DNA from 3 places in the Devosia sp. GW821-FHT12F11 genome. Region 1 is predicted to be linked to each of the others. Evidence: predicted binding sites of a transcription regulator. Region 1 holds the regulator's gene; each other region holds the start of a gene.

Evidence for each region. The regulator LexA, encoded in region 1, represses DNA repair genes until DNA is damaged. The targets are predictions, from matches to a motif close to TGTTCNNNNTGTGTTCNG.
Region 2: ruvC (crossover junction endodeoxyribonuclease RuvC) is a predicted target of LexA. The motif match lies at 1,493-1,510, and genes of this name have one in related genera.
Region 3: AC1ROK_RS26035 (putative DNA modification/repair radical SAM protein) is a predicted target of LexA. The motif match lies at 1,578-1,595, and genes of this name have one in related genera.

The regions. Positions count from the first base shown of each region.
Region 1 covers NZ_JBXAPX010000009.1:126,245-129,515, reverse strand. Annotated here, with positions in the region: gene AC1ROK_RS23900 (MFS transporter) at 1-755, shown strand, start outside; gene lexA (transcriptional repressor LexA) at 954-1,676, shown strand; gene AC1ROK_RS23890 (2-dehydro-3-deoxygalactonokinase) at 1,988-2,893, shown strand; gene AC1ROK_RS23885 (2-dehydro-3-deoxy-6-phosphogalactonate aldolase) at 2,897-3,271, shown strand, end outside.
Region 2 covers NZ_JBXAPX010000006.1:323,874-327,144, reverse strand. Annotated here, with positions in the region: gene AC1ROK_RS19200 (hypothetical protein) at 1-339, opposite strand, end outside; gene ruvA (Holliday junction branch migration protein RuvA) at 336-950, opposite strand; gene ruvC (crossover junction endodeoxyribonuclease RuvC) at 947-1,450, opposite strand; gene AC1ROK_RS19185 (GGDEF domain-containing protein) at 1,605-2,381, shown strand; gene AC1ROK_RS19180 (GGDEF domain-containing protein) at 2,521-3,271, shown strand, end outside; gene AC1ROK_RS19175 (VOC family protein) at 3,264-3,271, opposite strand, start outside.
Region 3 covers NZ_JBXAPX010000011.1:8,310-11,580, reverse strand. Annotated here, with positions in the region: gene AC1ROK_RS26040 (UdgX family uracil-DNA binding protein) at 1-335, opposite strand, end outside; gene AC1ROK_RS26035 (putative DNA modification/repair radical SAM protein) at 335-1,576, opposite strand; gene AC1ROK_RS26030 (ring-cleaving dioxygenase) at 1,795-2,745, shown strand; gene AC1ROK_RS26025 (vWA domain-containing protein) at 3,036-3,271, opposite strand, start outside.

The DNA of each region.
Region 1 (3,271 bases):
GCGGCCGACCGATGATGTCCGGCTTCCACGGCCTGTTCAGCCTCGGCGGCATCGCCGGGGCCGGTGGCATGAGCGCCTTGCTGGCGCTGGGCGGCCTGTCGCCGCTGGTGGCGGCTATCGCCGTCAGCGTCGTGTCGCTGCTGCTGGTTGGCTTGTCGCTGGGCGGGCTGCTGCCCTATGGCGACAATGGGCAGGAGAAGTCGCCGCTGTTCGTTCTGCCCAAGGGCGGCGTGCTGCTGCTCGGCATCCTGTGCCTCTTGACCTTCCTCGCTGAGGGATCGGTGCTCGACTGGAGCGCGGTGTTCCTGACCTCGGTCCGCGGCGCCGATATCGGTCTCGCCGGGCTCGGCTATGCCGCGTTCGCGGTAGCGATGACCGGCGGACGGCTCGCCGGCGATCGTATCCGGATGGCGCTGGGCGAGCGGCGCGTCATCGTGCTTGGCGGCTTGATCGGCGCCATCGGCTTTGCCGTGGTGCTGCTGGTTCCCTCAGCCCATGCCGGCCTCGTCGGCTACTTCCTCGTCGGCGTCGGCGCCTCCAACCTCGTGCCGGTGCTGTTCTCGGCTGCCGGTCGCACCAGGGACATGTCGCCCGGCCTCGCGATCACCGCAGTCAGTACGCTGGGCTATCTCGGTCTGCTCGCCGGTCCCGCACTGATCGGGTTCGTAGCGCACCTTGCCACTCTGCCCTTCGCCTTCGTACTGCTCTCTGCCGCCATGCTGATGGTGGCGGCAAGCTACAAGGTCGCGAAATAGCGACGGCCGCGGACCGGCAGACCGTCCGCGGTCACCGGTCCGAGTGCTGGGAGCCCTTCTTGCCAACAGCTCTCACGAGGACAAAAGCCCCCAAATCGGCGGGCTCGTAACGCAATATTCACCGCTCGATTGCAGAACATAACTGGAACACGTATAACACGTTCAGTCTTTGTTCCGATTCTGCTCACGGAGCCGCCCATGCTGACGCGCAAGCAACACGAACTGCTGATGTTCATCCACGAGCGGATGAAGGAGTCCGGTATCCCGCCCTCGTTTGATGAGATGAAGGACGCGCTCGACCTGAGGAGCAAGTCCGGTATCCATCGGCTGATCACTGCGCTCGAAGAGCGCGGCTTCATCCGGCGCCTGCCCAACCGGGCCCGGGCGCTCGAAGTGATCAAGCTGCCGGATTCGATGAACCCGTCACTCGGCGGCCGCAAGGCTCGCTTCGAGCCCTCGGTCATCGAAGGCAACCTCGGCAAGGTGGCAACACCTCCGGCGCGCCCATCGGCGCCCGTGGTCAACGCCGACTCCTACCGGGCCGTGACCATCCCGGTGATGGGCCGCATCGCAGCGGGCACGCCGATCGAAGCGATCCAGACCCACAGCCATACCATCATGGTGCCACCCGAAATGCTCGGGCCAGGCGAGCACTATGCACTCGAAGTGCGCGGTGACTCGATGATCGACGCCGGCATCTTCGATGGCGATACCGTGCTGATCAAGAAGCAGGACGCGGCTTCGACCGGCGAGATCGTCGTCGCCCTTGTCGATGACGAGGAAGCGACCCTGAAGCGGCTCCGCCGTCGCGGCAATTCCGTTGCGCTCGAAGCGGCCAACCCGGCCTACGAGACCCGTATCTTCCCGCCCGACCGGGTCAAGGTGCAGGGCCGGCTGGTCGGCCTGCTGCGCAAGTACTGATTTACTGACCCCTCCGCCAACTGGGTCCTTGGGTCGGCAGCTTGCCGGCCCTTTTTCTTTGAAGCTGCGCTGCTTTCTTATGAAACCGCGGTCCTTTCTTGGGAAAACAGATTGGCCGGCCGATTATTGCACTAGGGTCGGCCCGGCAAAGACGGTACGGTCCGCGCCGCCACAGGAGGCCTCAGGTGTCTTCAGGCAGCGCCGCCATGCAAATGGCCGTCGCGATCGTACCAGGAGAGTGGACAACCTTCCCGATCGCGCTTTAGCGGCATGGCGGTGCGCAGCAAACATGCAGCGCCAGGGAGAAGGTTTTGGCAGCAGAGGTCGAATGGGTTGCCGTTGATTGGGGCACTTCCAATCTGCGCGCATGGGGCATCGACGCCGGCGGCGAGATCGCCTTCGCGCGCTCGTCGCCGGATGGCATGGGTCGCCTCAGCCGCGAACAGTACCCCGATGTGCTGACCTCGCTGCTCAGCGGTGTCGCCGAGGACATCGAAGACGTGCTGATCTGCGGCATGGCCGGTGCCCGGCAAGGCTGGATCGAGGCCCCCTATCTCGACGCCCCGGCCGAGCTCGGCCGCCTTGCACAGGGCGCGGTGGCGCCCGACATGCCCGGCCCGCTAACCCCCCGCATTCTTCCCGGCGTCTGCCTGCGTGATGTCGGCGCCGAAGACGTGATGCGCGGCGAGGAAACCCAGTTGCTGGGCCTGTCGTCGTTGCTCCCGGGGTTCTCCGGCCTGGCGGTGATGCCCGGCACCCACAGCAAATGGGCGCTGCTCTGCGGCACCAGGCTGGAGCGCTTCTCGAGCGCCATGACCGGCGAGATCTTCGAACTGCTGCGCACCCACTCGGTGCTGCGTCACTCGCTGGGTGGCGAACTCGAGGGCGAAGACCGGGAGCGCGGCTTCGAAGCCGGCCTCGATCAGGGGTTGGAACGTCCCGAGCGGCTGACTGCCACGCTGTTCAAGGTTCGCGCCGGTTCGCTCCTCTCAGGACGCAGTGCACCGTGGTGCGCCGGTTTCCTCTCGGGGTTGCTCATCGGCGCCGAGATCGGCGGCCAGCGCGACTGGATCGGCGAAGCCGAGATCCCATTGGTCGGCAGCGTCGGCCTTTGCGGGCTCTACCAGATGGCTTTCGCCCGGCTGGGCGCCAGCACCCGCATCATCGATGCAACCGACGCCACCCTCGCCGGCCTCAAGGCTGCAAGACAGGCATAGACCATGACCCACCGCCACATCATCGCGATCCTTCGCGGCATCACCCCTCCCGAAACCCTCGAAGTCTGCGACGCCCTGGTGCTCGCCGGCATCACCATGATCGAGGTGCCGCTGAACTCGCCGGAGGCGCTGCGCTCCATCGAGGACGCCGCAAAAGTGTTCGAGGGCCGCGCGCTGATCGGCGCCGGCACCGTGCTGAGCCGCGCCGATGTCGACGCCGTTGCTGATGCCGGCGGCCAGTTCGTCGTCTCGCCAGACACCAATCCGGCCGTGATCGGCGCCACGATCGAGCGCGGCATGACCTCGTATCCGGGCGTGTTCTCGCCCACCGACGCTTTCACTGCCATCCGCTCTGGCGCCACGGGCCTCAAGTTCTTC
Region 2 (3,271 bases), on a different contig from region 1:
GCGAAGCCCGTCCCGTTTAAACGAAGGGCCTGATGGCAACCAATCGAACCAGCCCCACGAGACTGAGACTGTCCCGATCAACACTGCCACGCTCAGCGGCAGCAGGATGAGGTGCTCCCATAGGCCAATCGGTGCCCGAACCGCCGAACGCAGAAGAACAGCAAGGCACCAGAACGCGTAAAGCACCGAGCTTGGGAATAGATAGGACAGCGCCGAAGCCGTGGGACCATGGATCACCAAATCGATGAAGTTCAGAATGGTAGGCCCCGTCACCAGCAGCATGGCGAACAGGACGAAGATGCCAATCAGGCGGTCCCGCGGTCCTGCGCCGCCAATCACGAACTGAGCTCCCGGAGCCCCAGCCGGATCAGTTTGTCCGTCGGCACGTCATCGCCCTCTCGGCCGACGACCCGCGCCACGGCGGCTGATGCCTGCGCGCTCGAATAGCCGAGGTTGGTGAGTGCCGAGACCGCGTCGGCGACATTGCCTGCGGCGACCCCTTCGCCCAGCGCCGCCTGCAGGCCCAGCACGCCGGCATCGATTGCTCCCGCCGGCGCCTTGCCCTTGAGCTCGGTGACGATGCGGACCGCCAGCTTGGGGCCGACGCCGTTGGCGCGGCCGACCATTGCCTTGTCCTGCAGCGCGATAGCGCTGGCGAGCTCCGATGGGGTGAGGACGGAAAGGATGGCAAGCGCCACGCGGCTACCCACGCCCTGCACCGTCATCAGCGTGGTGAACCAGGCTTTCTCGGCCTCGGTGAAGAAGCCGTAGAGCCGGATCATGTCCTCACGGACGATCATCTCGGTATGGACCACCGCCGCGTGGCCGACCTGCGGCAGCGCCGCCAGCGTCTTGGCCGAGCAGAACACTTCGTAGACCACGCCGTTGACGTCGAGATGCGCAAAGTCGTCGCCGAAGCCGTCGACCATGCCCTTGAGTTTGCCGATCATGCAGGAACACTCAGCTTGCGGATGGCGCGATGGTGGGCGTGACAGACCGCGATGGCCAGCGCGTCGGCCGCATCGGCGCCCTTGAATGATGCCGTGGGGAGCAGGATCTTGATCATCATCTGGATCTGCGCCTTCTCGGCGTGGCCGGTGCCGACCACCGATTTCTTGACCAGGTTGGCGGCGTACTCGCCGACCGGCAGCCCACGCAGAGCCGGCGTCATCAGCACCACGCCGCGCGCCTGCCCCAGTTGCAGCGCCGAGCGCGCGCCGGCGGAAACGAAGGTTTCCTCCACCGCCGCCTCCTCGGGTGCATACTCGTCGAGCACCGCCGTGATGCCGCGATGCAGCGCCACCAGCCGGTCGGCCAATATCCCGTCCACCGGCGGCGTAATCGTCCCGCAGGCGATGAAGCTCAGCCGGTTGCCGTTGCTCTCGATGATGCCCCAGCCGCAGCGCCGCAGCCCCGGATCGATCCCGATGATTCGCACTGTTTCAGCCATTTCGAAGCTTTAGGTCAGGAGCCGGACCCTACCAAGTGCTTTGTGAACGAAACAGAAACACTGCACCGATTTAGCTGCGATCCGCATGAGCGAATTAATCAGCATTCAAGCATTCGTCCCTTAAGCGGGGGCACTCGCTCCGGGGGACACGGAAATGAAGACCCATGCACTGCCACGTTCCGAATGGCGCATCGCCTGGCAGCGCACGGCCCTGATCCTGGTCGCGTCTACCGTCGGGTCATGGGTCATGTCCAATCTCGTCATGATGTCCCTCAACCAGGGGATGAACACCGTCGGCACCGTGCTGGCCCTCGCCATGCCCACCGCGCTGGGTGGCCCGGTCCTGCTGTTCCTGCAGGTACGCTCGGCGCAGTTGCGCGATGCCAACCGCAGATTGGAATTGCTCGCCTCCACCGACTGGTTGACCGATTGCCTCAACCGCCGCGCCTTCACCTCGCGGGTCAGCTCGAGCCTCGGCCAGACCGATGGCTACGGCACGCTGCTGGTCATCGATGCCGACCACTTCAAGACCGTCAATGACCGCTTCGGCCACGAGCGCGGTGACGAGGTGCTGCAGCTGATCGCCGGCGCCATCCGCGACAGCGTGCGTGACGGCGATCTGGTCGGCCGCATCGGCGGCGAGGAATTCGGCGTGTTCCTGAGGGATGCCGGGCACGACGTCGCCAGCGGCGCCGCCGAGCGCATCCGCGCGGCGGTGAACGCCCTGTTCGTGACTTCGGAGGGCATGGTGCAGCGGCTTTCGGTCAGCATCGGCGGCGCCGTCTGCGCCGGCGACTCCGGTTTCTCGGAGCTGTTCCGGATCGCCGACCGCCGCCTCTATGAAGCCAAGCACGGCGGACGCAACCGCGTCGAACTCGGACGCAATGCCGGCGATGCCGACCTTGCGGCAATGAGCGCCGCGATCCGCTGACCGCAGCCCCAAGACGACAGGTCGGCGCCGATAGATAGGCGGCGAAAGATAAAATCCAATCCGGTGGCTTGAGGCGATTTCAACTCGCCCCGCCTACTGTTCCGGCCCTCTGCGCAGAAGTGCTGAAGGGACGCGAGTCTTGGATTTTTCACCCACCGGATGGGGCCGCGTCTTCCTCTGGACCGCACTTGGTGCTGCCGGCTGCATTGCCGTCTCGCTGTTCGTGGACTCGTTCAACTTCCACAGCCTCGCCCCCGATGACCTGCGCTGGTCGATCATGCTCGACGTGCTGGTGCCGCTCGGCCTCGCCGGCCCGATCCTGTTCTTCCTGCTGAGCAAGCTGCGCGAACTGGCGATTACCCATGAGCTGCTGCGCCGTTACGCAGCAACCGATGCGCTGACCGATCTGCTGAACCGGGGCGCCTTCACCCGCGCGGTCGAGGAAGCCCTGGCAGATGCGCGATTCGCTGAAGACGGCATGCGCGGCACGCTTCTGGTGATCGACGCCGACAACTTCAAGGCGATCAACGATACCTATGGCCATGAGCAGGGTGACGCCGCGTTGCGGCTGATCGCCACCTCGATCCGCGCCGTGCTGCGCTCCGCCGACCTCATCGGGCGGATCGGTGGGGAAGAGTTCGCGGTGTACCTGCCCGGCACCACCCTGCTGATTGCCGAAGCAGTCGCCGAGCGCCTGCGGCGCGCGGTGCACGGGGCCGCGTTCGCGCCCGAAGGCAAGCCACACCAGCTGACGGTGAGCGTCGGCGGCGCTGTGTACGATCGCTACCTGCCCTTCGCAGAACTGTTCCGGCTGGCCGACCAGCAGCTCTATGCGGCCAAGCAGAATGGACGCAACTGCATCGCAGTCACGTCCATCGCGCACTACGAAA
Region 3 (3,271 bases), on a different contig from region 1:
CGTCGGTCGAGCCGGCCGACATCGGGGTCCGAGCGCGCCTCCATCAACCCCTTGTCCTTCTGCAGCCGCCACAGCAACCGATAGAGCAGCGCGAAGCGTTCGGGATCGCTGTGGCAGATCCCCGCCTCCGCCCAGTCGATGAAGCGTTGCGGCACCACGCCGACCTTGCGCTCGGTCACCTGCTCGAGAGCATCTTCCGTCACGAACAGGTCCTCAGGCGTCGTGGGATCGCGCCACAACACTTCGTCGGGCGGCACCGCATCGAGCAACAGGCGTCGCGCCGCTGTCCGCCATTCATCGAAATCGTTGAGCGCCACGAGCCGCACCGAACGCATCAGAACAGCTCCAACTGCTTTGGCGCCGGCGTGAGCTTTCCACGCAGCTTGGCATCATCGGTCAGCCCGCCTGGCGACCAGTCGTCCGCTTCCACGAACGGCCGGACCTTGTCGATCGAGCCCGCCATCCGCGCCAGGTCGGCCAATGTCAGGCGATGATGCCGGCGCGAAGCGAGGATGCGGTCGACCACCCTCACTCCCAGCCCCGGCACCCGCAGCAAGGCCTCGCGCGCCGCCCGGTTTACATCGACCGGAAACTGTCCGCGGTTCCCCAGCGCCCAGGCGAGCTTGGGATCGAGCTGCAGGTCGAGCAGCCCGTCCTCGCCGCCCGAAACGATCTCGTCGACATCGAAGCCATAAAAGCGGATCAACCAGTCCGCCTGGTACAACCGGTGCTCGCGCAGCAGCGGCGGAGGCGCCAGCGGCAGCTTCGAGCTCGCATCGGGGATCGGCGAGAACGCCGAATAATAGACCCGCCTCAGCCCATAGCCCGAATAGAGCGCCGCGCTGCGGCCCAGAATGGTGGCGTCCGTCGCCCGGTCTGCGCCGATGATCATCTGCGTCGATTGCCCGGCCGGCGCCAGCCTGGTCGGCTTGCGCTTGCCTTCGAGCTTGCCGTCCGGCCGGCTCTCCTCCCGCTTTGCTTCGATATGCGCCATCGCCGTGCGGATGGCGCTCGGCTTCTTCTCCGGCGCCAGCGTTTCGAGGCTGATATCGGTCGGCAGCTCGATATTGGTCGAGAGGCGGTCAGCGTGGAGTCCAGCCTCGGCCAGCAGCTCCGGCGAGGCGTTGGGAATTACCTTGAGGTGGATATAGCCGCCGAACCGGTGTGCCTCGCGCAGCGTCCGCGCCACCCGCACCATCTCTTCCATGGTGTAGTCGGGCGACCGAATGATGCCTGAGGAGAGGAACAGTCCCTCGATGTAGTTGCGCTTGTAGAAATCCAGCGTCAGCCCGACCACCTCCTCCACCGAGAAGCGGGCCCGCGCTACGTTCGAGGACGAGCGGTTGATGCAGTAGCTGCAGTCGTAGACGCAGAAATTGGTCAGCAGCACTTTCAGCAGCGAGATGCAGCGACCATCGGGCGCATAGGAGTGGCAGATACCGCTGCCCTCGGTCGAGCCGATGCCACCGGTCGTGAGGCTAGAGCGGTTCACCGATCCGCTCGACGCACAGGACGCATCGTATTTCGCCGCATCCGAGAGGATCGACAGTTTTCGCTGCAGGGTCAGCTGGGTCATTTGTTCACTTTATGTTCGTGCCGAACCCTGCTCCTGAGGCCGCCTGCCGTTCAACTCAAAAAGACATGTCAGGATGACGTGCAGGAAACGCCCTAGGCGCTATCGTTCACGATTGCTGGACAATGCGTCGGCCGCAGCCGGCTATCTGGCTGTCCCTGGACCGCCTATCTGGTTGTCACGAGCTTTCGTCAGCAAGCGCTTTTCATCAGGAGGTCCGCATGACCCTCGAACTCAAAGGCATTCACCACCTCACCGCCATCACCGCAGCGGCGCAGCGTAACGTCGAGTTCTATACCCGCACGCTTGGCCTGAGGCTGATCAAGAAGACCGTCAACCAGGACGATGTCAGCGCCTATCACCTGTTCTACGGCGACGCGATCGCCTCGCCCGGCGCCGACCTCACCTTCTTCGATTGGCCGGCGGCTCCGAACAAGCGCGGCAACCACGAGGTGTCCCGCACCGGGCTGCGGGTCCATTCCGAAGCCGACCTCAGCTGGTGGAAGGAGCACCTCAAGGAAAAGGACATCGCCTCGGGCAACATCAAGGAGCGCGCCGGGCACCTCTCCCTCGACTTCGAGGATTTCGAGGGCCAGCGCTTCCGGCTGATCGCCGACCCAAAATCCGCCCCGGCACACCCTTGGGCCGAGAGCCCGATCCCCGCCGAACATCAGATCATCGGGCTGGGGCCGATCACCCTCGCCGTCCCCGATCTCCGCCGCTCCGAGCCGGTGCTGACGAAGGTGATGAACCTGCGCGAAGTCCGCTCCTACCCGGCGCGCGAGAAGAACGGCGAAATCCACGTCTTCGAAATGGGCGAGGGCGGCGCCGCTGCCGAGCTGCATGTCGAAGTGAACCCCGACCTGCCGCAGGCCCGCCAGGGCGCCGGCGGCGTGCACCATGTGGCATTCCGCACCCCCAACAAGGAGGAGTTCGACGAGTGGGTGAAGCGCACCGCCCAATTCGGCGTCCGCTCCAGCGGAGAGGTCGAGCGCTTCTACTTCAAGTCGCTTTACTTCCGTGAGCCCAACGGCATCCTGTTCGAGATCGCCACCGACGGCCCAGGCTTCACCGCCGACGAGCCGCTCGAAACCCTCGGCCAGCGCCTGGCGCTTCCGCCGTTCCTCGAGGGCCGCCGGGCCGAGATCGAGGCGGGGTTGAAGCCGCTGTAGTTCATTCGCACCGGCCTCTCCCTGATCCTCCCCCGCGTGGCGGGGGAGGGGAACCAGCGAAGCTGGTGGAGGGGGGAGCCAAAACCAACCGGCGACTCTTGCTTCCCCCTCCACCGCCTTCGGCGGTCCCCCTCCCCCGCCACGCGGGGGAGGATCACCGAGACTCCGGTGGCTCCCCATGCGCGATCCCCGCTGCAGACTGCGCACAACAGTCGAGCGCGGCTCCGACAGCAGCGGGGCCGCGCTCGTAAGCGCCGTGGGGGGCAGCGGCGCTTTTTCTCGAAAGCGCCTCAGCGGCAGTTACGGTTGCCTTCCGGCGCCGTGCAGAGCGGTTCTTCCGTCTCCGGCGCCAGCGACCTGGCCATGTCGATCAACTGCATGAACTCGGCGCGGTAGCCGTTTTCGTCCGTGCCGCGGGCGCCCTGAGCCAGGGACCGGATATCGGCCCAGCTCATCTCGCCATAGTTCGAGCCCTTGAGCTTCTGTCCGAAGGCCGCGACTGCCGCGGCAAAGCGCGAGTCCTCGG